Regions from separate parts of the Kribbella deserti genome, predicted to be linked through region 2. Evidence: riboswitches for the same ligand, from Rfam matches in the RefSeq annotation. Region 2 holds a riboswitch; the other holds the start of a gene.
What was found. A riboswitch is a leader RNA that binds a small molecule or an ion and turns the genes downstream of it on or off. The one in region 2 is predicted to bind glycine.

Region 1: linked by a shared signal. The riboswitch ahead of gcvH (glycine cleavage system protein GcvH) and the one ahead of ACFFGN_RS23420 (L-serine ammonia-lyase) in region 2 are both predicted to bind glycine.

Annotation. Positions count from the first base shown of each region.
Region 1 is NZ_JBHLTC010000009.1:33,281-47,632, forward strand. It holds gene glyA (serine hydroxymethyltransferase) at 1-1,125, opposite strand, end outside; gene gcvH (glycine cleavage system protein GcvH) at 1,122-1,514, opposite strand; glycine riboswitch at 1,567-1,666, opposite strand; glycine riboswitch at 1,668-1,764, opposite strand; gene ACFFGN_RS08325 (GbsR/MarR family transcriptional regulator) at 1,840-2,586, opposite strand; gene sigK (ECF RNA polymerase sigma factor SigK) at 2,890-3,489, shown strand; gene ACFFGN_RS08335 (anti-sigma factor) at 3,495-4,235, shown strand; gene ACFFGN_RS08340 (DinB family protein) at 4,252-5,007, opposite strand; gene ACFFGN_RS08345 (NAD-dependent epimerase/dehydratase family protein) at 5,041-5,853, opposite strand; gene ACFFGN_RS08350 (family 43 glycosylhydrolase) at 5,969-7,276, shown strand; gene ACFFGN_RS08355 (hypothetical protein) at 7,317-7,454, opposite strand; gene ACFFGN_RS08360 (MurR/RpiR family transcriptional regulator) at 7,706-8,590, shown strand; gene pta (phosphate acetyltransferase) at 8,752-10,884, shown strand; gene ACFFGN_RS08370 (acetate/propionate family kinase) at 10,881-12,074, shown strand; gene ACFFGN_RS08375 (peptide MFS transporter) at 12,179-13,642, shown strand; gene ACFFGN_RS08380 (MMPL family transporter) at 13,749-14,352, opposite strand, start outside.
Region 2 is NZ_JBHLTC010000030.1:161,946-176,297, reverse strand. It holds gene ACFFGN_RS23465 (GntR family transcriptional regulator) at 1-66, shown strand, start outside; gene ACFFGN_RS23460 (putative hydro-lyase) at 85-843, shown strand; gene ACFFGN_RS23455 (NUDIX domain-containing protein) at 1,117-1,611, shown strand; gene ACFFGN_RS23450 (aminopeptidase P family protein) at 1,846-3,279, shown strand; gene ACFFGN_RS23445 (hypothetical protein) at 3,596-4,141, shown strand; gene ACFFGN_RS23440 (hypothetical protein) at 4,359-4,589, shown strand; gene ACFFGN_RS23435 (S1 family peptidase) at 4,702-5,877, opposite strand; gene ACFFGN_RS23430 (alpha/beta fold hydrolase) at 6,084-7,424, opposite strand; gene ACFFGN_RS23425 (DUF3817 domain-containing protein) at 7,757-8,086, shown strand; glycine riboswitch at 8,386-8,478, shown strand; gene ACFFGN_RS23420 (L-serine ammonia-lyase) at 8,554-9,924, shown strand; gene ACFFGN_RS23415 (hypothetical protein) at 10,052-10,411, opposite strand; gene ACFFGN_RS23410 (TetR/AcrR family transcriptional regulator) at 10,408-11,001, opposite strand; gene ACFFGN_RS23405 (hypothetical protein) at 11,485-12,447, opposite strand; gene lysX (bifunctional lysylphosphatidylglycerol synthetase/lysine--tRNA ligase LysX) at 12,601-14,352, opposite strand, start outside.

The DNA of each region.
Region 1 (14,352 bases), on a different contig from region 2:
CGTGGCCAGCGCGGGACTGCCGATGCGTAGTCCCGACGAGACCATCGGCGGCCGCGGATCGAACGGCACGGCGTTGCGATTCACGGTGATACCGATCGCATCGAGGCGGTTCTCGGCTTGTTGCCCGTCGAGTTCGGAGTTGCGGAGGTCGACCAGCACCAGGTGCACCTGGGTCCCGCCGGTGAGTACGGAGATCCCCGCGGCTCGTACGTCGTCCGCGAGCAGCCGTCCGGCGATAGCCCGGGCGCCCTCGAGCGTACGGCGCTGGCGGTCGGCGAACTCGGCCGTCGCGGCGACCTTGAACGCGACGGCCTTCGCCGCGATCACGTGTTCCAGCGGTCCGCCTTGCTGGCCAGGGAAAACCGCCGAGTTGAGCAACTTGGCGAGGTCCGCGCGGTTCGTGAGGATCACTCCGCCGCGCGGACCTGCCAGGGTTTTGTGCGTCGTGGTGGTGACCACGTCCGCGTACGGAACCGGGTTGGGGTGCAACCCGGCCGCGACCAGGCCCGCGAAATGGGCCATATCCACCATCAGGTAAGCGTTCACCTGATCGGCGATCCGCCGGAAGCCGGCGAAGTCCAAGTGCAAGGGGTACGCCGACCAGCCGGCCACGATCAGCTTCGGCCGGTGTTCGATGGCGAGCCGTTCCACCTCGTCCAGATCGATCCGGCCGTCGGCCTGCCGGACGTGGTACGAGACGACGTTGTAGAGCTTGCCGCTGAAGTTCAGCCGCATGCCGTGGGTGAGGTGGCCACCGTGGGCGAGATCGAGGCCGAGAATCGTATCGCCGGGTTCGAGCAGCGCGGCCATCGTCGCGGCGTTGGCCTGCGCGCCGGAATGCGGTTGCACGTTGGCGAATCCGGCCCCGAACAGGCTTTTCACCCGGTCGATCGCGAGTTGCTCGACCACATCGACGTACTCGCAGCCACCGTAGTAGCGGCGGCCCGGATAGCCCTCGGCGTACTTGTTGGTGAGTACGGAACCCTGGGCCTGGAGGACGGCGAGTGGGGCGAAGTTCTCGCTGGCGATGAGTTCGAGGGTTTGCCGCTGGCGGTTCAGTTCGGCGGTGATGGCGGCGTCGATCTCGGGATCCAGCTCGGCGAGGGACTGATCGAGCGTGCTCACTGGCCCGCCTCGCCTTCGGTGAGGGCCTGGTAGGCGGTGGCGTCGAGCAGGTCGGGCGTTCGGGCGACCTTGAGGCGGAAAAGCCAGGCCTTGAAGGGATCGGCGTTCAGCAGTGACGGTTCGGCGACAACGGCTTCGTTGATCTCGACGATCTCGCCGTCGGCGGGCGCGTAGAGATCGCTGACCGATTTGGTCGACTCGAGTTCGCCGCAGGTTTCGCCGGCGGTGACGATCGTGCCGACCGCGGGCAGGTCGACGTACACGAGATCGCCGAGCGCGTCGGTGGCGAACTCGGTGATGCCGACGGTGGCGGCATCGTCGCCGAGGTCCAGCCACTCGTGCTCGGCGGTGTACTTCAGCTGGGCAGGTAGCGGTGTTCGGTTGGGCACGGCGGAGGCTCCCTGGTTCGGGCAGCGCGCGGCGCGCGCCACCGTTGGGTGACCTCCCCGCTCTGTCATCGCTACCTGAGAGCTTCGCCGCCTGGTGGGCGGCTTGCACCGTGGGTGCGGGACCGATGGCGGTCCCGTCTTTCCAGAGTTCGCCTCGCCGGAGCGGTGACTGGGCCTGAGAGTTTCTGGGGAGAGTTGCTCCTCCGGCGCCTCAACCGTGGTGCGGTGAGAGCTCTCCCGCTCCGATTCGAACAGCGCTATATGCAGTTAGGTCCGGTGACCATAGGTCGAGACCTCGTACGCCGTCAATCTCCACCCAGCCATCTCAGCTTGGGTTGTTGATGTCGTCCGGAGTGGTTTCGGGCTTGGTGTGGAGCACTTCGCGGACCTGTTCGGCGGCACGCAGCATCGCCTCGCTGATGAAGTCGCTGAAGCGGGCGATGTTCTCCAGGCGGGCAGCGGCCGGCGTGCCGGGTACGAGCACGTGAACGCCTTGCCGGGCGGTCTCGGCCACCTGGGCGATGCCCCGCGCGCCGGCGATCGTGGAGTGGTACCAGACGTCGTCGTCGACGAAGTACCGCTCGCGACGGCTGTCGTCTCGGCGCTCGCGTCGGATCAGGCCTTGCTCTTCGAGGAACGAGATCGCCTTGGAAACCGACGCCGGGCTGATCTGGAGATGCTGCACGAGGTCCGCCGCGGTGAGGCTGCCCGCGTCGGTGACGAACAGGCAGGTCAGCACCCGGGCCATCATCTGGGGCAAGCCCTGTCGCATCAGCAGGGTCGTGAACGTCTCCTCGTACTCGCGCACCGCCGCGTCGTCGCGCCCATGGCCGCTTGTGAGCGCGCGCCGTTCGCGCGGCAGGGCTTGTGGACGTCGACGGGTACGACGTTCGGTGGCGCGGTGGGCGAGGTCGGCCCGATAGGCGGTCGGGCCGCCGTTGCGCATCACCTCACGGGTGATGGTGGAGGTCGGGCGATCCAGCCGCCGGGCGATCTCCGCATAGGCGAGGCTGTCCGCCAGGCCCAGGGCGATCTGCTGGCGCTCCTGCTGGGTGAGTCTGCCTCCCGGCACCACCAGCTCCCTTCGTGCGGTTTCGCCCGTCCCGCGCAGGCTAGCACTTCAATGCAACGTCTGTTGAGTCGACGTTGCATTGAAATGGCGAGTTCTCTTCGTCTATTTGAGGTGTTGACCTGCGTTGATGCAGGCGCTGCGATTGCGTGTTCGGGGAACGCAACGTAGCGTTTTATGGGTCGGAAACATTGCGGAAGCGCCTCAGATGTCGGCGCGGTTCGTTGGACGAGGTCTGGCGGGGCAATCGGAGGTAGCGTGAGGATTCAGCCACCGCTACTGACAGGTTTCGCGCGAGGAGCGATTGTGGATCGATCCACGGCTCGGCCCTGGCCCGGAAACGGCGGTCAGGAACCACCGCCGCTCGACGCGCAACTGATGGCCCGGGTGGCGCGTGGTGATACCGAGGCCTACAGCTCGCTGTTCGACCTGGTCTCGCCCAGGGTCTTTGGCCTGGTTCGCCGGGTCCTGCGCGATCCGGCCCAATCCGAAGAAGTCGCCCAGGAAGTCATGATCGAGGTGTGGCGCACCGCCGCCCGCTACGAGGCCGGCCGTGGTTCGGTGATCACGTGGGTGCTGACGATGGCGCACCGGCGCGCGATCGACCGGGTCCGCTCCGCCCAGGCGGCGACCAATCGCGATCAGGCCGTCGCCGCGCAGTCGGTGGAGACGGAGTTCGACCAGGTCACCGACTCGGTCATCAACCGGCTCGAGGCCGAGCAGGTTCGCCGGTGCCTGGGCTCGCTGACCGAACTGCAGCGCGAGTCGATCACCCTGGCGTACTACGGCGGCCACACCTACGGGGAAGTGGCGGCCCTGCTGGATGCGAAGCTGGCGACGATCAAGGCGAGAATGCGCGACGGCCTGATCCGGCTGCGCGACTGCCTCGGCCTGGCGGGAGAGTGACGATGATGAGTGAAGACCTTCATCTGCTGACCGGCGCCTACGTACTCGACGCGCTCCCCGAGGAAGACGAGGCCCGGTTCGAGGCTCACTTGGCCGAATGCGCGTCGTGTGCGGCCGAAGTCGCCGAGCTGCGGGAAGCCACCGCGAAACTCAGTGTCGGCATGGCCACGCCGCCATCGGCCGGGCTCAAGGCCAGCGTGATGGCGTCCATCGCGCAGGTCGAGCAACTGCCGCCCTCATCCAGCATGTCGTCGCCCCCGTCGCCCCCTGCAACTGCAGTGCAGCGCCGGGGGGTCAGCCGGAGGTCTTTGTTCGCTCTTGCGGCGGCCGTGGCGATCATCGCGGGAATGGCCGGCGTGGCCATCGATCAGTACCGCGACAACGCGGCCACCCGCCGCGTCAACGAGTCCATCGCGGCCGTACTCGCTCAGCCGGACGCCCGCACCGCCCACGGCGCGGTCGCCAACGGTGGGCAGGCCACGGTGGTGTCCTCGGCGAGCAAGGACACCGCGGTCGTCGTACTGAAGGACTTGCCGGACCTGCCCTCGGGGCGGACGTACCAGTTGTGGTTGATCGACAAGTCCAAAACCGCCCACTCCGTCGGGCTGGCGGATCCGGACTCGGACGAACCGGCCCGAGTCGTCGCGGGCGTCGCCGGCATGGCCGCCTTCGGCCTGACCGTCGAACCGGAAGGCGGTTCGGCCAAACCGAGCATGCCGGCCGCCGTCATCGTCCCGATGGCCTAAGCCGGCTCTCCGCGGCTCAGGCGGTGGCCTCGAGTTGGGCCAGGTCGCGCACCGCGTAACGGTGGTGCTCGGCCTCTTCCTTCAGCACCACCTTGAGGCAGCGGCGTACGACGTACTCCTGATCGGGGTACGGCGGTGCGGGTTTGCGCGCGCAGACCCGGTCGAGTTCGGCCTCGGTGAGTTCGTCGATGACTCGCCGCATCGTGGCCATGCGGGCCAGCCGCGCCGCGAGTGCCTCGTCGAACGTTGGCTTGGCGTCGAGCGTGAGCCCGAGCTTGGCCGATTCCTCGGCCGGCATCCCGCCGGCGGGATAACCCAGCGGGTGGTACGGCGCCTCCTCTTCGAGTACGGCGCTGCCGAGCCAGGCGTCGCTGGCGAACAATAGGTGCCGGTGGGTCTCGACAAATGACCACTCGCCGTTGACCCGCTCGGACAACTTTGCCTCAGGCAACAACCTGGCGCGGTCGAGCGTGGTCTGCCACATCGTCTCGATGGCCTGCCAGGCCGCCCGGTAGTCGTCGACCGAGGCGGCGTCACGCGCCATCGCCCGGATGGGGTGCTGCCGGTCGAGCTCGGCTTCGACGTACGCGGTCACATCGATGTCGTTGACCACCACGCGCTCGAAGTCGCCACCAAGGTAGACGTCGCTGCCGTAGCAGTCGACGATCTTCAGCCCGCTGACCTCGCAGTCGCGGATCTCAAGATCGCCGAGTTCGCACAGGTGAATGCGGGCACCACGAAACTGGTCACTTTGAACATATTCGGCAGCCATCGCAGCAGTCTGCCGCACTCGTGATCGTTGCTGCTACCCGGTGCGCCAGCGGCTTTGGTGGGTCCAGCCGATCGTCGACGCGGCGCGACCGCAGTCGAAAACCGACGTGGTACCTGGCAACGGCCTGGTCACTGTGGTTGCCGGCGCGTGTTCAGCAAGCAGTTCGGCGGTCGGGCGGCGGGATCCGGTGTCTTCGGCGGTGATCAGTAAGGTCAGGAACCGATCAATGTCCGCCCGCGGAGCAAGGGCCAGCAGACACGCTCTGGCCGCCTCGCCAAGGTCGACATAGCCCCAAAGGTTGGACGCGTTGGCCGCTGGTGGCGCCTCGGCGACGAACTCACGAACTTCGGCCGGCGTGAGGATCCAGTGGAACCGCAAGGCGGTCACCTGCATACCCCTGCGGGCGTACATCTCGCCGGTCCGCTCCAGGAAATCCTTGCTGAGGGCATACGGGTCGACGTACTGCAGTTGAGTTTGCTCGTCGACCGGTGCCGACGGCCACGGCAGGTCGACCGGTGACCAGGCGGGCCCGTAGAGGGAGCCACTCGAGGCGAGAACCGCGTGCCTGATGCCGAGTTTCCAGGCTTCTTCCATGGCGTTGAAGGTGGTCATCGTGTTCCGCAGGACCAGCTGCGCCGGGTCGATCGCCTCCGGAGTCGGAATCGCCGCGCAGTGCACGATGGCGTCCGCGCCGGTCAGCGACTCGCGAACGGACGCCGGGTCCATCAGGTCAACGGGTGCGTCGCCGGTCAGGTCGGCCGCGGTGACTTCATGGCCTGCCGCTGTCAGTTGGCGGCAGACTTCGGCGCCGAGTTTGCCGCGTGCACCGCTGACCCAGACTCGCATCGCATCATCCTAGGCCGGACCGGCGAAATGCTGTTGGGGCTGAGGTCTCGCGGTGGCCGGTGAAACGATGTAAAAGTGAAACCTCGCAGGTTCCGCCCACCTGAGGAGAGTTGTTATGGGTAGACGAGTGCTGGTGGCGATGACGGCACTGGCCGTGCTGGCCGCCCCCGTCGTTCCGGCCGCGGCCGGTGACCAGGCTGTTGCGGCCGCGGTGTTTCCGCAGACCGTGATTGCCGCGGATTTCCCGGATCCGGACGTGATCCAGGTCGGTAGTACCTGGTACGCCTACTCGACGAACAACGGCCGGGGCAACGTGCCCGTAGCGAGTGCTCCCGCGGCGAACGGGCCGTGGACGATTCGCGGCGACGCGATGCCGGATGGCCCGTCGGCCAGCTGGGCCCAGGGCGGCCGGACCTGGGCGCCCGACGTACATCGCAATCCGGACGGCAGCTTCACCCTCACGTACACGGCGTGGCATCGGTCGAGTGGGCGTCAGTGCATCGGGGTCGCGACGGCGAGTTCGCCGCTCGGCCCGTTCGCCCCGGCCGAGGGAGCGCCGATGATCTGCCCGCTGAACCTCGGCGGTGCGATCGACGCGAACACCTTCGTGGCCGCGGACGGGACGCGGTACTTGCTCTGGAAGAACGACGGCAACGCGATCGGCGTGAACTCGACGCTATGGCTGACTCGGACCACCAACAACGGCAGGGCCCTGACCGGCGGCAATACCGCGCTGTTGTCGTCCCGCGGCGTGATCGAGGCGCCTGACCTGGTTCAGCGCGGCAGCAGGTTCGTGCTGTTCTACTCAGGAGGTGGTTACGTCGACTGCAACTACCTCACCTCGTATGCGACGGCGACCTCCCTCAGTGGCCCGTGGACGGTTGCTTATCGACCGCTGATGACCACCGCCAGCTTCGACAACCGGATCTGCGGCCCGGGTGGTGCCGACTTCACGGCCGACAAGGTGTTCCTGCATGGCTGGGTGAACGGATCCAGGCACATGTACGTCGCGGACCTCGGCTGGGCCAACGACTACCCGGTCGTACGGGGGAGCCGCGTGCGGTACGAGGCCGAAGCCGGAACGCTGAACCACTGCCGGATCCGTACCGGCGCGGCCGGGGCCTCGGGAGGAGCCGTTGCCGCCTACATCGATTTCGCGGACTCGTGGGTCGAGAACACGGTGTACGCGCCTCGCGCGGGTGGTTACACCCTGCACGTCAGCTACGCCAACGGCACGGCTGGTACCGCCAGCCACGGTGTTGTTGTCAACGGCAACAACCAGGGCTCGGTGAGTTATCCCGCGACCGGGTGGGACAACTGGCGGCAGGCCTCGGTTTCGATCACCCTCAACGCTGGGTTCAATCGGGTTCGGTTGACCAAGGGTGCGGGTTATGCCGAGGTCGACTTCCTCGAAGTCCAGTAGACGCATGGGGTGAACGCCGTACCCGGATGCGGTACGGCGTTCACCCATCCTCAGTGGACGCGCTCAGCTGAGCCACCTTGTCGCCGTTCATGGTCGGGAAGGTGACGTTGGAGGCGCGCCAGCTCGCTCCTGGTACGCCTGGTCCGCCCGCGTTGTCGCGCGCGGTCGCGGCCGCCATACTGCCGAGGATCGCCACCGCCTGTCCGGCCGGCCTTCGGTGGGACGAGCTGGTTGGGCGTAAGGGGTTCGGGCACCCGCGGCGAGCCGTGCCGGCGGGGCGGTGGCCGGTTGACTACGTTTCGGTGATGGGCTCGGATCGACAGGCCGCGCAAGACTGAAGCGCAATTATTATTTCCGGATCTGCCCTTTCCGGCGACGCTGAGCGATAATTATCCGGCTACCTCTCGGTGGCAGGGAGAGGAGAACGCCGTGACCTTGGACAGCGTGCGGGCGGCGAGCGCGAGCCTGCCCGAATCGTTGCGGCGGATCGCCGACTTCGTCCTGTCCGAGCCGTCCGTGGCCGCGCGGCTGACGATTACCGAACTGGCCGAGCGCACCGGCACGTCGCAGGGAACCGTCACGCGTTTTTGCCGCGCCTGCGGCCTCAAGGGATTCGCCGAACTGCGCATCGCGATGGCCGAAGAGGTCGGCCGGACGGGCGCGCAGCGCTGGAGCGACGACATCGGCCGCGAGATCGGGCCGGAAGACACCACGGAACAAGTCCTCAAGGTCTTGGTCGCGACCAACGTGCAAGCCCTGTCCCGAACCGCCGAGCAACTCGATCTGGCCGCCGTCGACGAGGTGGTCGAGAAGCTGATCGCGGCCCGGCATTGCCACTTCTTCGGCGTCGGGACCAGCGGCGTGAGCGGCAACGAACTCGCCAAGCGCCTGCAGCGGATCGCTATCACCTGCTGGAGTTCCAGCGACGTACACACTGGCCTCGTCGCCGCCAGCCTGGCCGAACCGGCGGACGTCTTCGTCGGCATCTCGTCATCCGGCAAGGTGGTGGAAACCATCGAGGTGCTGCAGGCCGCCCGCCGCAAAGGCGCAACCACCATCGCCATCACCGCCCAACCCGGCTCACCCCTGACCGACGCGGCCGATCTCGTCCTCACCACCGGACGCCAAACCAGCGCCGAACCGGCCGGAGCCCTCGCCGACCGCCACGCCCAGTTCCTCGTCCTCGACATCCTCTACACCCGAATCGCCCAAGCCACTCACCCCCAAACGCTCACCCTGCTCGTCTCCACCGCCGAAGCCCTCCAACCCCACCGAACCACCCCCAATCCCCCCAAACGCAAACCCAAACCCTGAGCGGGTCAGCGGGGACAGCGTGGTTCGTAGTCGCGAGAACCCGGGCCTGGAGGCTTGCCTGGCCCTCCGGCGGTTCTGCGGGGGGCTCGACGACTCCGCCGGTAGGCAGCGAACGCGCGGTCACCAGGGGTGGTGCTACGGGCAGTGTTTAGGGTGCCTTCATGGGAAGCAGCGTGTACGTCGCATCGGTGGAGGGTTACACCGGGAAATCCACGGTGGCTCTGGGAGTGCTCGAGCAACTGTCCAGGCGGGTCGAACGGGTGTCGGTGTTCCGGCCGATCGTGCGGCCGGATACCGCGCTGTACGGCGGGCGTGACTACGTGCTCGAGTTGCTGACGTCGCACGATGCGGTGGCGTTGCCATACGAGGACTGCGTCGGTGTCACCTATGACGAGGTGCACCACGATCCCAACGCCGCGCTGGACCGCATCGTGCAGCGGTACCGCGACGTGGCCGAACTTGGTGACCCGGTCCTGATCGTTGGTAGCGACTACACCGACGTAGGGACGCCTACAGAGTTCGCCTACAACGCCAGGATCGCCGCTAACCTAGGTGCACCCGTGCTGCTTGTTCTCAACGGAGCGGGCCGAGCGCCGGAGGACCTCCGTACGTTGACGGACATGGCTACCGCGGAACTGGCGGCCAACCACGGTTCGCTCTTCGCAGTCATCGCCAACCGCGTTGCCAAGGATGAACTCGACCAGGCCGTCGCTGCGATCACCACGCCCGACGTACCGGCGTACGCCATCCCTGAGGACCCAGTGCTGAGTGCACCCTTGGTGGCGGACCTGATGCGGGCGGTGGACGGTCAGGTGCTCAGCGGCGATCCCGCGCTGCTGTCCAGGGAAGTCAGTGGACTGGTTGTAGCCGGGATGACCATGCCGAACGTGCTCGACCGGTTGTTCGAAGGAGCTGTGGTCGTAACCGCCGCAGACCGCCCGGAGGTGGTTGTCGGCGTTTTGATGGCGCACGCGTCGCAGAACTTCCCGCAGGTCTCTGCGATCTTCCTGAACGGGGGATTCGCCCTGCCGAAACAGGTGCTTCGACTGCTCGAAGGCGTCGGTAGCACTATGCCGATCATCGAGACCACCCTCGGCACGCATGCCGCCTCGACCGCGCTCACCGCCGTACGAGGGCGGTTGACGAAGAACTCCCCGCGGAAGGTGGATACGGCACTCGCCCTGTTCAGTCAGTACGTCGATGGGCCGGCGCTGCTGGATCGGCTTGAGGTGGCTCGTAGTAGCGCGGTGACGCCGCTGATGTTCGAACACCAGTTGATCGACGAGGCGGTTGCCGATCGCAAGCACATCGTGCTGCCCGAGGGTGAGGAGGAGCGGATCCTGCGTGCGGCCGACGTATTGCTGCGCCGGGGAGTCGCCGAACTGACGCTGCTCGGGGATCCGGTGGCGATCAGCGCGAAGGCGGCCAACCTCGGCGTGGACATCTCGGCGGCGCGGACCATCAGCCCCGAGGACGACAAGCTGGGTGAGCAGTTCGCGGCGGAGTATCACCGGCTGCGCCAGCACCGCGGAGTGGATCTCGATCGCGCCCGCGACGTGGTGAAGGACGTCTCGTACTTCGGCACGATGATGGTGCAAATGGGCCTGGCCGACGGCATGGTTTCGGGCTCGATCCACACCACCGCGCATACGATCCGCCCGGCGCTGGAGGTCGTGAAGACCCTGCCCGGCGTATCGGTGGTGTCCTCGGTGTTCTTCATGTGTCTGGAGAACCAGGTGCTCGTGTACGGCGACTGCGCGGTGAACCCGGACCCGACCGCGGAGCAACTCGCCGACATCGCGATCTCCTCGGCGGCTACCGCGGCGGCCTTCGGCATCGAACCGCGCGTCGCCATGCTGTCGTACTCGACGGGCTCATCGGGCACCGGAACCGACGTGGAGAAGGTGTCCAAGGCAACGGCCATCGTCCGGGAGCGCGCGCCGGAACTGCTTGTCGAGGGGCCGATTCAGTACGACGCCGCCATCGACAGCGCCGTGGCCAAGACCAAACTGCCCGGGTCGCCCGTGGCCGGCCGTGCGACGGTGTTCATCTTCCCGGACCTCAATACCGGCAACAACACGTACAAGGCGGTGCAGCGCTCGGCGAACGCGGTCGCGGTCGGGCCGGTTCTGCAAGGGCTGAAGAAGCCGGTGAACGACCTTTCCCGCGGCGCCACCGTGCGGGACATCATCAACACCGTCGCGATCACGGCCATCCAGGCGCGGCACATCGGGGCGGCCCGAGCGGCCCAGGCGGATCGGGCGGCTCAGGCGGGCAAGGAGGAAGGCCGATGAACGATCACGTGCTGGTCATCAACGCGGGCTCGTCCTCGCTGAAGTACAGCCTGATCGACGCCGGTTCCGGTGAGGCGGCCGCGGCCGGTGTGGTCGAGCGGATCGGCGAACCGGAAGGCGTGTTCCGTCATCGCGGCCCGGACGGCGAAACCCGTACGACGCGGCCGATCGGCTCTCACGAGGACGCGTTGCGCGCGGCGATCGACGCCTTCGAAGAGCATGGCCCGTCGCTCGACGGTATCGAGATCGCCGCCGTGGGGCATCGCGTCGTACACGGTGGTTCCCGGTTCGGCGATCCGGCGCTGATCAACGAGGACCTGATCGACGAGGTGTCCGACCTGGTGCCGCTGGCGCCGTTGCACAACCCGGCCAACCTGGAAGGTATGCGGGTAGCCGGACGGTTGTTCCCGGACCTACCGCAGGTGGCGGTCTTCGATACGGCGTTCCACCAGACGCTGCCGCCCGAGGCCTATACCTACGCGGTTCCGCGGGGGTGGCTGGCTGAGCACGGTATACGCCGGTACGGGTTCCACGGGACCTCGCACGCGTTTGTCTCGGAGCAGGCCGCACAGCTGCTTGGACGCGAACCAGCCGACGTGAACGTGATCGTGCTCCATCTGGGCAACGGTTGTTCCGCAGCGGCCGTACGCGGCGGCAAGTCCGTGGACACCTCGATGGGCTTGACGCCGTTGGAAGGCCTAGTGATGGGGACGCGGTCTGGAGACGTGGATCCGGCTATCCACGCCTACCTGGCCCGGGAGGCCGGGTTGTCGTTGGACGAGATCGACCACGCTCTGAACTTCGAGTCGGGTTTGAAGGGTCTCGCCGGTGAGAACGACTTCCGCGAGTTGTCCCGCCAGCGAGAGGCTGGAGACGAGCAGGCGCGACTGGCGTTCGACGTCTACTGCTACCGCATCAGGAAGTACGTCGGCGCCTACTACTCCGTACTGGGCAAGGTGGACGCGATCGTGTTCACGGCGGGGGTAGGCCAGAACTCCGCAGAGGTGCGCTCGGCTTCGCTGGAGGGTCTCGAAGGCCTGGGTATCGAGATCGACGCCGAACGGAACGCCGAGTCCTCCGACGAGGCCCGGGCCGTCTCCACCAAGGACAGTCGGGTGGCGGTGCTGGTGATTCCGACGAACGAGGAGTGGCAGATCGCCCGCGAAGCGCTCAAGCTCGTCCGGTCCTGACGGCGGTGGATTCAGGGGAGTGCGCTTGGGTACTGCCGACGGATGAACAGCACACCGACAGGAGCGCAGCCTGATCCCACCAGGCAAGGGCCTGGGAGTCGAGTATGAGCGAGATGCTGGAGCAGCGGGAGCGCTCGGGAAAGACCTTCTTCGGTCAGCCGCGGGTGCTGGCGAACCTGTTCGGGGTGGAGCTGTGGGAGCGGTTCTCCTTCTACGGCATGCAGGGCATCCTGCTCATCTATTTGTACTACTCGGCGACCGACGGTGGCCTCGGCATCAACCGCGACACCGCCACCAGCATCGTCGGGGCCTACGGCGGCTTGGTCTATCTGTCGACCATCCTCGGCGCCTGGCTCGCGGACCGGCTGCTCGGCGCGGAGCGGACACTGTTCTACAGCGCCGTCGTCGTGATGGTGGGGCATATCGCTTTGGCCCTTCTGCCGGGGCTGGTGGGGGTTGGCGTCGGTCTGGTGCTGATCGCGCTGGGCAGCGGCGGCGTCAAGGCCACCGCCACATCACTGGTCGGCAGCCTGTACGCCGAAGGTGATACGCGTCGCGATGCGGGCTTCTCGCTGTTTTATCTAGGCATCAACCTCGGCGCGCTGGCCGGTCCGTTGCTGACCGGGCTGTTGCAGAAGAACGTCGGCTTCCACTACGGTTTCGGGCTCGCGGCTGTCGGTATGGCCTTGGGACTCACCCAGTACGCCTTCGGCCGTAGGCAGTTGGCCGAGGCCGCGCGGGAAGTCCCGAACCCAATCGAGCGTGGGCAGTTGCTGAGGTACGCGGGCATCGGTGCCGCGGCGCTGATAGTCGTCGCCCTGCTCGCGTCGACCGGACTGCTGCCCGCGGACCGACTGGCCACCATCGTCGCCGTGATCAGCCTGATCGCCGCGGTGATCTACTTCGTGGTGATCCTGTCCAGCAAGCAGGTGGAAGGAGTGGAGCGGCGGCGGGTATTCGCGTTCATCCCCCTGTTCATCGCGAGTGCGGCCTTCTGGTCGTTGTACCAGCAGCAGTTCACGGTCGTGACGATCTACTCCGACCAACGCCTGGATCGCACCATCCTGGGCTGGGAAATGCCGGTGTCGTTCGTGCAGTCCATCAACCCGGTGCTGATCATCGCGTTGGCTGGTGTGTTCGCTGCGATGTGGACGAAGCTCGGGCCGCGGCAGCCGTCCACGCCGGTCAAGTTCAGCATTGGCCTGGTGGTGATGGGGGTGGCGTTCTTGCTGTTCCTGCCGATGTCCGGCGGTGGGCCTAACAGTGCGCCCTTGCTCGGGCTCATCGGTGTGCTGCTGGTCTTCACCATCGCCGAGTTGCTGCTTTCTCCGGTGGGTCTGTCATTGTCGACCAAACTCGCCCCGGCGGCTTTCCGTACGCAGATGGTGGCGCTGTTCTTCTTGTCGGTCGCCCTCGGCACTGCGATGTCCGGCGTGCTTGCGCGGTTCTACAGCGCCGGCCACGAAACCGCCTATTTCGGCATCATCGGCGCCGTAGCCATCGCCATCGGCCTACTCCTGGCCATCGCCGCCCGCCCCATCCGCCGCCTGATGAGCGGCATCCAATAGCCGCCACTGCACCATCCTGCCTAGCTGGGCGGAGCGGACAGTGACCTGGTGGCCAGCCGTCATCTCCGCCCAGCGCCGTTGTCAGACGTTGGCTAGACCGCCGCTGTCAGACGAGGGCTGGTTGGTCGTCGGGGATTGGGCCAGTGATCGATGGGCGCGTTGGTTCGGGCAGGCCGGCTTCGCTGTCGAGGCTGACGCTCGGCAGCAGGCGGTCGAGCCAGGCTGGGATCCACCAGTTGGCGTCGCCCATCAGCTTCATCGCGGCCGGGACCAGCACCAACCGGACGATGGTCGCGTCGATGAAGACCGCGACGGCCAAGCCGAGGCCGAACATCTTCGCCGTCGGATCGTCGCCCTGCCCGAAGCTGATGAACACCGAGATCATGATCAACGCGGCGGAGGTGATCACGCGGCCGGTGGTCGCGATGCCACGAATGACGGAGGCGTCGTTGTCGCCGGTGCGCAGGTATTCCTCCCGGACCCGGGAGAGCAGGAAGACCTCGTAGTCCATCGACAACCCGAAAAGAATCGCGAACATGAACATCGGGATGAACGGCAGGATCGGCACGGTCGATTCCAGCCCGATCAGATCGGCGGCCCATCCCCACTGGAACACCATCACCATCACGCCGAAGGAAGCGCCGATGCTCAGCAGGTTCAGCAGCGCTGCCTTGACAGGTACGACGATCGAGCGGAACACCACGGTCAAC
Region 2 (14,352 bases):
GAACTGAACCAGTACCTGCTGGACTCGGAAGAACGCATCCTCGCCGCCTTCCGGGCTATCACCTAGTCATACGGAGGTCCCGCCATGTCGGTCCGGTTGGCTTATCGCGAAGGGCTGGTGGAACCGACCAGCGGCCGCGCGCCCGGATACACCCAGGCCAATCTCGTCGTACTGCCGCGCGAGTGGGCGTTCGACATGCTGCTCTTCGGTCAGCGCAACCCGCAGCCGGTGCCGCTGCTGGACGTGACCGACCCCGGGTCGTACCAAACCGCGCTCGCGGAGGACGCCGACCTGCGGACGGACCTCCCGCTGTACCGGGTGTGGGAGAACGGCGAACTGGTAGCGGAGGTCCCGGACGTGCGGGACCTGTGGCGCGACGACCTGGTCAGCTTCCTGATCGGCTGCAGCTTCAGCTTCGAGTCGGCCTTGATCGATGCGGGCGTGCCGGTACGGAACATCGATCAAGGGATCAACGTGTCGATGTACCGAACGTCCGTGGACTGCCGCCCGGCGGGCCGGCTCTCCGGTCCACTGGTGGTCTCGATGCGGCCCATCCCGGCCGCGCTGGTGCCGCTCGCGGTCCAGGTCACCGCCCGAATGCCCAAGGTCCACGGCGCCCCGGTCCATGTCGGCTCACCCGAATCCCTCGGCATCCCCGACCTCGCCACCCCCGACTTCGGCGACCCGGTCAGCTTCGAACCCGGCGACATCCCCGTCTTCTGGGCCTGCGGCGTAACCCCCCAAGCCGCCCTGATGGCCTCCCGCCCGCCCTTCGCCTTAACCCATGCCCCCGGCCACATGTTCATAACCAACACCCCCAACACCACCTACCACCTCCCCTAACGCCAGCCACCCCCTTAACCATTCGGCAGGCGTCGAGCGCATGGCTTCTGATGGCCCGCAGCAAATGACTTCTCGTCGAGAAGTCCGGAACCACCCGCACTCCTGTCTGCAGCCGGCCATAGGTTTTCGACGACTAGCCCGCACTAAATCCACTCGACGCTGCATGGCCTCACCCCATGCTTCAGAACCTCCAGTACGCCATTGCGCAGGCCTCGCCCGGCGGCTGAGAGCGGCTTGAGCCGGCGCGAGTCGGTGTCCCTTAGAGTCGGGTTTGTGCCAGCCCAAGAAGCCTTCGCCGTCGCACAGCCCCGCGTCGCCGCTGGCGCGCTGTTCCGCGACGAGAACGGCCGCATCTTGCTGGTCAAGCCGACGTACAAGGAGCGTTGGGACATTCCCGGTGGCTATGTGGAGCCCGGTGAGACGCCGCGTCAGGCGTGCGGGCGAGAGGTGATGGAGGAACTCGCGCTGGACCGTCCTGTCGGGCGCCTGCTTGCTGTCGACTGGGCGCCAATGCCAGGTGAAGGCGACAAGCTCCTCTTCGTCTTCGACGGGGGTCAGCTCGACGAGTCCGAGATCGAGCAGATCGCCTTACCTCCCGAAGAGCTCAAGGCGTTCAAGTTCTTTGAGCAAGGTGAACTGTCTGAGGTCCTCACCGCCCGGCTCATTCGCCGCATCACAGCGGCAAGCGCTGCACTCGCTGGTGGCGACGTTGCCTATCTGGAAGCTGGCCATGAGCCCGCTCCGAGCCAGATCGCTTCTAAGTCCTGAGTCGCGGCCTGGGGCAACGACCGCCGGAAGGTCTTGCACGATCGACCTGAGGCCTAGCAACAACGTTTCCTGCCAGGAGCCTCGACTTCAGTTTGGGCACGTCGGCCCGCAGTCACCGGTGGCACTTCATCACTGCGGGTAAGACCGCGTTTCCAGGGGGAAACGGGCTCGCGTTTGGGGTGGGTGGGACGTAGGTTCGGGGGAGGTATCCGGGGAAAAACTGGAGGAGTGTGGATGAGCGAGATCAACGCGAAACGGACGGTGGCGCAGCGGGATGCGAACCGGCCGATCAACGCGACCGGGTTCAGGAATTCGATCAGCAAGGGCTGGGGCCCGGTGGATCGTTCCGTGAATCTTCCGGCCGGTTTGGCCGAGGCCGCCGCCGCGCACCGGGCGCAGTTGCGGGCGGCTCTGCCGGGGCGGCGGATCGCTGTGGCCGCTGGGCGCGCGCCGGTTCGGTCGAATGACACCGACTACCTGTTCCGCCCGGACAGCGATTTCGTCTGGCTCACTGGTTGCCAGGCCGAGGGCGCGGTGCTGGTGCTCGGCTCGAACGGTGAGGAGACGCTTTACCTGCGTGAGACCGCCGGCCCGGACGAACTCGACTTCTTCGCGAACGCCCGCGACGGCGAACTCTGGATCGGCCCGGTTCCCGGTCTGAAGGACTGGTCCGAGGCGCTCGGTCTGCCCTGCCGCCCGATTGAGGACCTGCCCGCCGGTGTGCGCGGCGCCGTACCGGCCGTGATGTCGACGTACGGCGTGGAGCCGTTGCTGGACGCGGTGGTTTCCACCGGGCCCGCCGCGTTGTACGAGCTGCGCCGGGTCCTCTCCGAACTCCGCCGGATCAAGGACGACTGGGAGCTCGAGCAGATCCGCGCCGCGGTTGACGCCAGCGTGCAGGGTTTTGCCGATGTGGCGAGCGAACTGCCCGAGGCGATTCGCGGTGGTGGCGAGCGCTGGCTGCAGGGCACGTTCGATCGGCGTGCGCGCACGCTGGGCAACGGCCCGGGCTATTCCTCGATCGTTGCTGCGGGCAACCACGCGCCGGTGCTGCACTGGGTCCGGAACGACGGCGCCGTGCGCGAGGGCGACGTACTGCTGCTCGACGCGGGTGTTGAGGTGCGCACGCTGTACACGGCGGATGTCACCCGTACCTTCCCGGTCACGGGCGAATACACCGCCGCCCAGCGCCAGGTCCACGACCTGGTGCACAAGGCGCAGCTCGCGGCCCTCGACGCGGTCCGCCCCGGCGCGCCGTACTCGGCCTTTCACAACGCGGGCATGCAGGTTCTCGCCGAAGGCCTCAAGGACTGGGGTCTGCTCGACGTGTCGGTCGAGGAGGCGCTCGGGCCGGACGGCCAGCAGCACCGCCGGTTCATCGTCTGCGGTACGGGCCACTTCATCGGGCTCGACGTACACGACTGCGCGTCCTCCAGCGCCGAGGCCTACAACGCCGGCACGATCGAGCCGCGGATGACGCTCGCCGTTGAGCCCGGGCTCTACTTCCACCCGCACGACGAGACCGTACCGCCCGAGCTGCGCGGTATCGGCGTCCGCATCGAGGACAACGTGGTGGTCACCGAGACCGGCATCGACATCCTCACCGAGGCCCTCCCCATCACCACCGACGGCCTCGAAGCCTGGGTCCGCTCCCACCTCCCCGCCTGACCACCCGGTCCGGATCCGCCTATCCCCAGCGGATCCGGGCCGGTGACGGCGGACCCCGCCTGCCGTACTGTCACGGTCATGAGCGACCTGCGGTTCATCGGACTCGGGACGCTGATGATCATGATCGGTCCAAAGATCGGCGGCTTCGACGTCTCGCCCGATCCCATCGGCTGGCTCCTGGTGGCCATCGGACTCGGCCGGCTCGCACGCCGGGATGAGGCCTTCCAATCCGCCAAGATGATGACCGGGCCGGCTCTTCTCTTCTCGCTGACGCGATGGAGGTCGGCCGGACCCTGGTGGGCCGTATCGTCATGGGATGAGTGGACTGAAGGTAGCCGGGTTGGGGATGGTGGTCGTCCTGGTGGATTTCCGCTTGGCGGGGTTCGATCTGCTGGCCGACATCGTGGGCTGGATTCTGGTGTACGCCGGCCTGGGGCGCCTGGGTGCCGGGTTCTTCCGGGCCAAGCTGGCTGCCGGGATTGGCGGGGTGGTGTCGCTGGGGCAGTTCGCCCGGTTCGAGGGGAGCTCGGCGCAGCTCTTTTCGATCATCGAGCTGATCGTGGTCACGGCGGTGGTCGTACTGACGTGTACCGCGCTGATGTGGGTGGCGGCGAACGCCGATGACGAGCGGACCGTCACGTCGGCGAGCCAGGTGCGCTCCGCCAATCTGCTCACCACCATGGTCATTCTGGTGGTCGGCTTCTTGTCCGGCGGCCGAACGATCGAGGTCGGTGGCGGCGGGGGCCTGTTCATCGTGCTGCTCGCGGCCGTGGCGTTCGCGGCGTCGCTGTGGTTCATCTTCCTGCTGTGCGGTGCGGCAGACCGGCCCTACCTGCAAAGCCGGCGCCGAGCGGAGCCATGAGGACCTGACCCTGGTCGCCGAACGCGTCCGTAATTTAACGGAAAGTAGTTGCGAACTATTTCCTCAAAAAAGTCGTCACAACTAGTAACGCGAGCGTGCTTCGGCACGATATAGCGAGCGGGGGAGGGTCAAACTCGGCCCGGCGCGTGGCAGTGGGGGGCCGCGGTCCACGCGCCGGCCGGGCTGGCCCCGTTTTCACGACCGGGGGATATTCCAGATGAACCTGCGTGTGCGGGTCGTCCACTGCTCTTGGCTGGGCGACTACCACTGGTATGCCGATATCGACGACGCGGATGATCCGCAGCCCGATGACCCGTTCTGGTACAGCGACGGGTGCGCCAGTCAGGCCGAGGCGCTCGAACTGGCCTGTGCCCAGCTGGCCGAACTGACCGAGCGAGTTGAGCGTGGCGCCCGGCTCGAACGCGTCCTCGAGGCCCAACTCGTCTGACGGGCTGGAACTAGCTCGCGCCCGGAGGATGCTGAGTGGCGGCTCAGAACCCTCGCGGGCGCGAGTGGCTTGCAGTGCCCGGCTGGCTCGCTGGCCAGGGTCGGGCGGGGGATCAGCCCAGGGTCAGGCTGACGCCGTAGTAGTTCGCCGCGTCGACGACGGGCTGGTAGAACGAGTACGACCCGGTCGCGTTGTGGCCCTGGTTGAAGCCACAGTCGTGGCCGTCGTTCGGGCCGCCGGAGGTCATGCCCTGCGCGACGGTGCCGGAGATGTACGCGCCGCCCGAGTCGCCACCCTCGGTGCAGACGGTGGAGCGGGCCAGGCCGCTGGTGCGGGTGATGCTGCCGCCCGCGCCGCCGTAGTTGACGGTCAGGTTGTACTGCGAGATCCGGCCACAGGTCCAGCCCGTGGTGTTGCCGGCCTTGCAGATCGTGGTGCCGACCGGCGCCTTCGACGAACCGGTGACCCGGGTCGTGGTGCCGTTGCGGTTGTCGATGTAGCCGCGGCCGACGTCTTCGGCGTCGATGTCCATCAGACCCATGTCGACGCTGGCCTGGCCGGTACGGAAGCGGGTGGCGATGCCCTTGCCGATGTGCGTGCCGAAGCGGTCCACGATGTCCGGGAAGCCCTCGACGCAGTGGCCGGCGGTCAGCAGCACATTGTTGCCGTTGCGGAAGCCCGGGAAACCGAGCGAGCAGTTGGTGCCGGGCACCAGGTCCATGATCTGGCCGCCGATGACGTCCGCGGTGGCCGTCAGCGTGACCGAGTTGGTGCTGACGTCGACACCCGGGATCGCCTTGAGCTGCTTGACCAGCTTGGCGGTGGCCGGGGTCTGCTTGCCGGGCATCAGCACGACCTGCAGGCGGTCGGTCGGCAGGTCGGCGCCGATCGACTGGACCTGGTTGGACTGGGCGGCGAGCTTCTCGACGCGCGCCTGCAGCTTGGCCAGGGCCTTCTCGCCGCGGGCGACGGTCCGCGGGGTCAGACCGTTCGCACGGGCGACCTTGGCGGCGGCCTCCGAGTGCACGTTCACGACCAGTTGGCGGGCCTCGTTGAAGAAGGCGCCGTCCGTGGCGGTCTTGGCCTTGTCCAGTGCACCGGCGAGCTTGTGCTCGGTGTCAAGGCGGGCCTTCGCCTGGCTGGGGGAGATGCCCCAGTCCTCGGCGAGAACCTCATAGACTCCGTCGACCTTGTCGGCGGGCGGAGCCGCAGTGGCTGCCTGTACGGGCACGAGGGCGGTAAGGCCCAGTCCCAATGACAGGGCTGCGGCTGCGATGGATCTACGCATGGGTCACGTCCGATTCCTCTGGTGGCCTGCCTCAAGGCCACGGTGAGGAAGATGGTTGATGCTACGGATGATGACCACAAGCGAACGGAACGTAATGGTTGCCCTGCTCGGGCCCGGTCAAGGGAAAGCCTTCGCCAACTGCGACCGGGCCGAGCCGAGCGTGAGGGTCACCCTGTGTTCATCAGGAATAAACCTAGGGTGATCCCTCAGCTCGCGGGTTCGACCGCCGGACAGTGCAGGCCGCGCGCAGGCACGACTTGATCGATCAAGTAGTTGTCGATCAAGGCCTTCGAACAAGGGGAGCTGTTGTACGTCCCGTGGCCCCAGCCGTCGTACGTCAGCAGGACGCCGTGGCGCCCGAGCTGACGCGCGACGGCGGTCGCCCAGTTGTACCCGGCAACTGGATCGTGCAGCGCGTTCGTTACCAGCAACGGAATCTCCGTGTGTACGTCGAGCCGATGCTGCGGGTTACCGACCTTGAGGGGACTGCCGAGGCAAGTGGACACGGCGATCAGCCCGCCCGGGTACTTCATTTCCGGCGCGATCCGGGCCATCCGGCGTTGGTGCCGGGCGTACTCGGTATAAGTGCGTACAGGCAGGTTCCAGTCCTGGCAGAACACCAGCATCGGGTTCTGCCCGAGGCCCGCCGGGGTGTTCGGCTCGACTACAGGCGGCTTACTCGTCTCAAGCGCCTGCAGGGCCGAAGCGAGCTGCGGCCATGACGGGTCCTTCAGGAACTTCGTAGCGAGGAAGCTCAATGTGTACGGCGTGAGGGCCTGCTTGGGGTCTCGCGGGTTCGGAAGCTCGCCACGATCCGCACGGGCTAGGAGGTCTGCCCACAGCTTGCGGATGTCGCCCTCGTGCAGGACGCAGGACGTCGTACGGCCGCACCACTTCACGAATTCGTCGAACGAGTCCTGGGCGGACTCGGCCTGCGTATTAAGGAACTCCCGGGTGTTGAGGCTGTGGTCGACCGTTGACTCCAGTACGACCGCGCGAACCTTCTGCGGGTACTCCTCCGCGTACTGCGAGCCAAGCATCGTCCCGTAGGAACTGCCGTGGAAGGTCAGCTTGTCGTCGCCCAGGGCCTTACGGATGGCTTCGAGGTCTCTAACCGTTTGCAGCGAGTCCAAGTGCTCGAAGATCGGCCCAGTGTGTTTGCGGCAGTCCTTCGCGAGAAGCCGGTTGTACGCGATGGTGGCGTCGTACTGGGCCTGGCTCTTGATAATCGGTGAAGGTGCCTTGGCGAGTAGAGCCGCCGAACAGCGCACCGGGTTGCTTCCGGCGACTCCTCGCGGGTCGAAGCTCACGATGTCGAAGTGCCGCCGCAAGTTGTCGCTGAAGCGCCCGACGCCTTCGCGGACTCGGTAGACCCCGGAGTCGCCCGGGCCGCCCGGGCCGAATACCAAGGATCCGACGCGTGCCGCCTTGTCGGTCGTCGTACGACGGGCTAGCTGGAGGCCGAACGTCGGACCGCCGGGGTTGTTCCAGTCGACTGGGACTTCGAGAGTCGCGCATTGGGGTGCGGGGCGGTCGTTCTCGTTCACCGGGCAATCCCGCCAGACCAGCGGGCGTGAATCACGCACGGCGCTAGAGGCCAGGGCGCCGGCGGAGGCCGGGCCGCCGCTGGGGGCGGGGCTGCGGGCTGGGACGGGTATGACGCCGGTGGGCGCGTTCCCGGGCGCGGCGGAGGCTGGAGGGACCAAAACGCCCGCGGCGACCAGGCCAGTGGCGGTCGCGAGGAGGAGGGCTTTCACAGCGGAAATGTCCTTCGATTCGAGGGGGAACGGACCCTCTCGATCCTCGGTGCCGGTGGTCTTCACCACATCCGGGCTGACCCTCGTGGGTCCCTGGCGCCGCCCCGGTAAGGTGCTGGGTGATGACCGAGACAGCGCAAGCCCCGCAGACCACCGGTGCCACCCGGCATGCCACCTGGTTCCGTGCCGTCGCGATCGCCGAGGCGATCTCGTGGACCGGCCTGCTGATCGGCATGCTGTTCAAGTACGTGCTGTCGGACAACGAGATCGGCGTGAAGATCTTCGGCCCGATCCACGGCGGCATCTTCATCGCCTACGTGATCACCGTGCTGGCCGTGCGCCGCCCGCTGCGCTGGAGCTGGCCGATCACCCTGGCCGCGCTCGCCGCCAGCATCCCGCCGCTGTTCACCTGGTTCTTCGAGCTCTGGGCCCGCCGCACCCACCGCCTCTGAACCACCCATCCACCCAGCGGCCAACGCTGCCGGGATCACGGCCCACCTTCTCCTCCCACGAGTGGTCGCGTACGAACGCGTCCACTCGGGTGCGGAGGTCGTTCGCCGTGCACGCCTGAACCAGGCTTCCGCGAGTGGTCGCGTTTGCACGCGTCCACTCGCAGGGTGCTGGGGTGGACCGGCTGGTGAAGGTTGACCCTCGAACCGGTGAAGGGCGGTCCTGGCGGATTGACGCGCCGGTCGGACGCGCCGTACCGTCGCGACAGAATTCCAGTTCGTACAACTGCAAAGCAGCCGCATGAACCCGAGCGGGAGAGACCCGGACCAGATCCGGGCGCCGTAGGAGCAACTCTCCCCGAGAATCTCTCAGGCACCTTCACCGCCCGGGCTAGGCACCTCTGGAGAGCTCCGGCTCGACAGAGCGGGGAGGCACACCGACCGGTCAAAGACGACCAGAAGGAACCTCCGTGGCGATCAGCGTTTTCGACCTTTTCAGCATCGGGATCGGCCCGTCGAGCTCACACACCGTGGGCCCGATGCGAGCCGCCCGCACCTTCGTGGCCGGCCTGACGGCCGACGGCCTGCTCGCCCGGACGTCGGCGGTGGAGTCACAGTTGTTCGGCTCCCTCGGCGCGACCGGGCATGGGCATGGCAGTAACAAGGCGGTGCTGCTCGGCCTGGAGGGGGAAGACCCCGAGACGGTCGACACCACCACCGTCGACGACCGGGTGGCGGCGATCCGCTCGACCGGGCGGTTGCGCCTCGGTGGCGAGCACGAGATCGCCTTCCAGGAGAACCACCTGATCATGCACCGCCGCAAGGCTCTGCCGTACCACCCGAACGGTATGACGTTTCTGGCCCGCGACGCCGCCGGGGAGGTGCTGCGCGAGCGCACGTACTACTCGGTCGGCGGTGGTTTCGTGGTGGACGAGACCGCGGCCGCGGGGGACCGGATCGTGCCGGACCGTACGCCGCTGAAGTACCCGTTCCTGAGTGGCGCCGAACTGCTCCAGCGGTGCCGCGAGTCGCATCTCTCGATCAGCGAGGTGATGCTCGCGAACGAGCTGGCCTGGCGAACGCACGAGGAGATCGAGGCGGGCCTGCTGCGGATTTGGCAGGTGATGCAGGACTGCGTTCGCGAGGGGTGCGAGACCGAGGGGGTTCTGCCGGGCGGGCTGAAGGTGCCGCGCCGGGCGTATGCGCTGCACAAGAAGCTGAGCGATGACCGGTACTCGGTGGATCCGCTCAAGGTGATGGACTGGGTCAATCTGTTCGCCCTTGCGGTCAATGAGCAGAACGCGTCCGGTGGCCGGATCGTGACGGCGCCGACGAATGGTGCCGCGGGCATCATTCCGGCGGTGCTGCACTATTACCGGCGGTTCGTGCCGGGGGCATCGGAGGAGGGCGTGGTCCGGTTCTTGCTGGCCGCGGCGGCGATTGGCGTTCTTTACAAGGAGAACGCCTCGATCTCCGGGGCTGAGGTGGGCTGCCAGGGCGAGGTCGGCTCGGCCTGCTCGATGGCGGCGGCCGGTCTGTGCGAGGTGCTGGGTGGTACGCCGGAACAGGTCGAGAACGCGGCCGAGATCGCGATGGAGCACAACCTGGGTCTGACCTGTGACCCGGTGGGTGGATTGGTCCAGATCCCTTGTATCGAACGGAACGCGATGGCCTCGGTGAAGGCCATCAACGCCGCCCGAATGGCCATGCACGGCGATGGCAAACACGTCGTCACCCTCGACAAGGTCATCAAGACCATGCGCGAGACGGGCGCCGACATGAAGGTCAAGTACAAGGAAACCTCCCGCGGCGGCCTAGCCGTCAACGTCATCGAGTGCTGACCCTCGCGTCGGACGGCGGGGGAACCGTTCAGGTGCGGGCGACCAAACAAGGCACATCGACGCGAACCCACACCTGGCGGCCAACCGGCCATGCGCGGCGGCTACCCGCATACGTGGGCGCTAGCGGCTAGGGCGTTGCAGGGGTGGTTCGGGGGCAGAGGTGGGCTTGGAGGCGGGGGAAGCAGGTCGATCTGAGGTCGGTCCAGGCGAACCAGGCGGCCGCGACGTTGCCTGTTGCGGCAACGGTCCATACGGGAGCGGATGGCAGCCAGTACAGCGGGCTGCTCGTGGGGTCGAAGCCAAGCAGGAGCCCGGCGACGAATGTGCAGTAGGTGAGCAGGTACGCGACCACTCCTAGCGGCAGCGATGCCAGGAGCGTCCAGCCGTAGAGCGATTCGGGCCCGGCGTACGGGGCTGTCGCCATCAGCACGGTGATGGTGACGACGTACAGGCCGCCACCATAAAGCCACGGGCGGGAGGGTTTCATAATCGCTCCTTGGCGGTGCTGCCGATTGTGGTCAGGTAGTAGGACTCCCAGCCACCGGAAGGCGCCGGCTGAGTTCGTTCGGCGGCGATGAGGCCGTGCATGAGCGCCCAAGCGGCCACTGCCGCCTGCTCGTCACCCCCGGAAGCCGCCGCATCCACCTGGCCCGCGCCGGGGCCGTCGGCGCCGGCTCGGGTGGCATTGGTGAGCTGGGTGAGGATGTGGGCGATCGCGTTGCGGCGGAGGGAGTCGTCGATGTCGAGGGTGGACAGCGGGTGCTCGAAGAGCAGGGCGTACGCCGCGGGGTTTCGCTTGGCGAACCGCCGGTACGCCGCCGCTAGGCCGAGCGCCGCGTCGCCGTCGATCGGTTTGGCCTTTGCCAGCGCCGCGGCCAGGCTCGCCTCGGCCTGAGCAAAGACCTCGTGCATCAGCCCGCGGCGGCTACCGAACTTGGTGTAGACGCACATCGTCGAACGGCCGGCCGCCTCGGCCACCCGGCGCACGGTCAGCCCTTCGATCCCGTTCGCCACCAGTACCTCGGCCGCGCCGGTCAGCAGCCGCTCCCGGATATCGGGCCGCTCACTGCGTGGCATTGGACTCCCGTCACGACACGATTCGGTCACGTCCCTTGCGGCCAGGACCCGCTGGACCAAACTATAACGTGCGTTATCCATAACGTACGTTATCAGAGGCAGGGCAGCCGAGATGACTTCGACGCTCTACCGGACTGCGGCGATTGCAGGGTTGCTGAGTGGGCTGGTGCTGACAATCACTTCGGTACGTTGGCGATCGGCCTGAACTTCACCGCGGTGGCGCTGCTGGTTGGCGTCGAGTGCGTGCTCAATCTCGTCGTCCCAGCTCGACGGCGCCACGGTTACCGAGCTTCGCGCCGCGGCCCGCTCGGTATCGCGCTCACCGTCACTTCGCTGCTGTTCTGGTCAGCACCTGGTTGTTCACCGCGTCGATGTAGCACCGCGACGGCCCGCCGGGTGTGGCGCTGGTCCTGTGGTCGGCCGGCGTCGTGCCGGTATCGCGGCGGGCCGGCGGGCCGCTACGTCGCCGAGTTGGGAGCCGAGTTAGAAGGGGTCGACTTTGGTGGTGGAGGCGTTGCCGCCTACGCGGGCTACCAGGCTGATGGTCCAGTGGAAGCCCGCGGTGAAGGGGGCGTCGAACTTCTCGAAGGTGCAGTCCTTGGTGAACTGGTGGCGCTGGTCGTCCCAGTCCTGGCCCGACTTGAAGTAGACGCTGTACGTGCCTTTGGTTCCCCGGTACGTCGCTCGGCTGCGGGCGCGGACGTAGATCATCGCCTGGGGTTTGGTCGGTGCGCCGGTGACCACCGAGATCGCGACATCCTGGGTGTTCAGCGTGTTGTCGATCTCCAGCCGGGCGGATCCGCGCGATCCGCGGCGTTCGACCACCTCGCCGTTCTCGCCGCGCCGTTTACCGGTGGTCGGAGCGGCGGGCAGGAACGTGCCGACCGGAATGCCCTTTGACCGTAAGGCCGCGGCCGACGCGGCGACGGAGTTCTTGGCCAGCAGATCCCGCTCGATCACGTCGCTCAACGCCGGCGCGCCACCGCAGGCGGAGATGCCACGGTAGCCCTCGATGCGCTCGGCCGCGGTCCGCAAGGAGGTGGTCAGGGCCGAATGCTGGGCCGCCACCTGCGGGGGTGGAAAGACCGTCGCGAGGCCATCGGCCTGTTTGCGTAAGGCTTGCACCAGCGCGCGTTGCGCCGCCGTCAGTGCAGGCATCGTGCCCGCGACATGCACCTGCTGCGCGGCAGGACGGATCGCCGCGTCCACCCGGCTGAGCAACGCCCGGTACGCCGGAACGCTCAACGGTGCAGGCGTCTCCGCCGTCGGAACCGTCGTTGGAGCGGTCGTCGGAACCGTCGTTGGTTCGACCACCGGAGTCGATGGGCCTGAGCTGGTCCCAGCGGCGGATGGCCGGCTTTCGGGTTCCGGCGAACCACCGCAGGCGGACAAGGAGAAGACGAGCAGAACGGCGATGTAGGGCAGGGCACGGGCGAGCGGGGGCATATGCCACCTCGACCTTCAGGCTGGGCGAAACCGCTTGTAAACAAGCCTAATCGAGCCCACCGACACTTTCCGGCGCCGCCGTGTTGCGATCAAACGCTCGCTTCCCGCCGGCAAAGCCGCACCCAAAGCCCGCCGCGCCCAAAGCCGGCGCAGCTAGGACCGGTTGCTGGGCCGGACGAACGGGAAGGCCAGAGTGGCCCGGATGTTCTGCCCGGTGAGCAGCATGACCAGCCGGTCGACGCCGATCCCGAGACCGCCAGTCGGAGGCATCGCGTACTCCAGAGCCGACAGGAAGTCCACGTCCAGCGACATCGCCTCGGGATCACCCGCGGCGGCTTTCAGCGATTGCTCGGTCAACCGGCGCCGTTGCTCGACCGGATCCACCAGCTCCGAGTACGCCGTACCGATCTCCGCGCCGAAGGCCACCAGGTCCCAGCGTTCGGCCAGCCGCGGGTCCGTCCGGTGCGTACGAGTCAACGGCGAGGTTTCCAGCGGGAAGTCGGTATAGAACGTCGGCAGGCCCGTCTCCGGCTCGACCAGTTCGTCGTACAGCTCGAGCACCAGCTCGCCCGCGGACTGCCCGAACCCGGCATGTACGCCGTGCTCGGCGCAAACCTCGCGCAGGCGTTCGACGCTGGTACCCGGGTCGATCGCGCTACCGGTCGCCCGGGCGACGGCGTCGTGCACGGTGATGACGGGCCACTCGCCGGAGATGTCGACCTCGCCCTCCGGTCGCAGCACCACGGGTTTGCCGAAGACGGCCGTGGCGGCCTCGATCACCAGTTCGCGGGTCAGCTCGCGCATGTCGGTGTAGTCGGCGTACGGCTGGTAGGCCTCGACCGAGGTGAACTCCGGGTTGTGCGTCGCGTCGGCGCCTTCGTTGCGGAAATTCCGGTTGAGCTCGAAGACCTTGCCGAGGCCACCCACGCTCAGGCGCTTGAGGAACAGCTCGGGCGCGATCCGCAGGAACAGCTCGGTGTCGTAGGCGTTGATGTGGGTGGCGAACGGACGGGCGTTCGCGCCGCCGTGGACCGCCTGCAGCATCGGGGTCTCGACCTCGATGAAACCGCGCGACTCGAACCCGTCCCGCAGCGCGCGTACCGCCGTACTGCGCCAGTGCAGCATGCGCAGAGCGTCCGGGTTCATCACCAGGTCGAGGTGGCGCTGGCGGACCCGGGCCTCCGGATCGGTGAAGCCGTGCCGCTTGTCCGGCAGCGGATGGAGGCACTTGGAGGCCATCATCCACTCGGCCACGTCGATGGTCAGCTCGCCGTGCTTGGTGGTGATCACCTCGCCCGTGACACCGACGTGGTCACCGATGTCGACCAGACGCAACCAGTTGCTCAGGGCAACATCACCGCAGTCGGGCGCCCACAGCATCACCTGCAGGTCGTGGCAGCCGTCGCGCAGATCCGCGAAAACCCGGATCCCGTGGTTGCGCAGGCGCATCACCCGGCCGGTGGTGGAGACCCGTACGCCGGTCCGGTGGTCCGGCGGCAGGCCTTGGTAGACCTCGCGGATCCGGCCGAGGGAATCGGTCGACGGTACGACGGCCGGATAGGCCTCCATGCCGATCGCGGCCAGGCCGTCGAGCTTGCCGCGGCGGACCAGCTCCTGTTCGGTCAGCTTGCGTTCGGGCAGTGCGGGCCGGAGCAGCTGGTCCTCCTGCTCACGAACCGCCGTCGCGAAGTCGGGCCCGTCCGCCGCCGCGATCGCGTGGTGCTGAAAGGCCTGCATGCTGTCCACCCGGGTCCACGGGCGCGGCGCGGGCAGGAAGCCCTCCGCCGTACCGGCCGCGAGCAGGACCTGGGGGAGCGAACCACCGCGGGAGTAGCAGATCAGCCGGGGTGACCAGCGCGGCAGGTACTTCTCGTTCGAGAGGTAGAGGCTTTCCAGTTGCCAGAA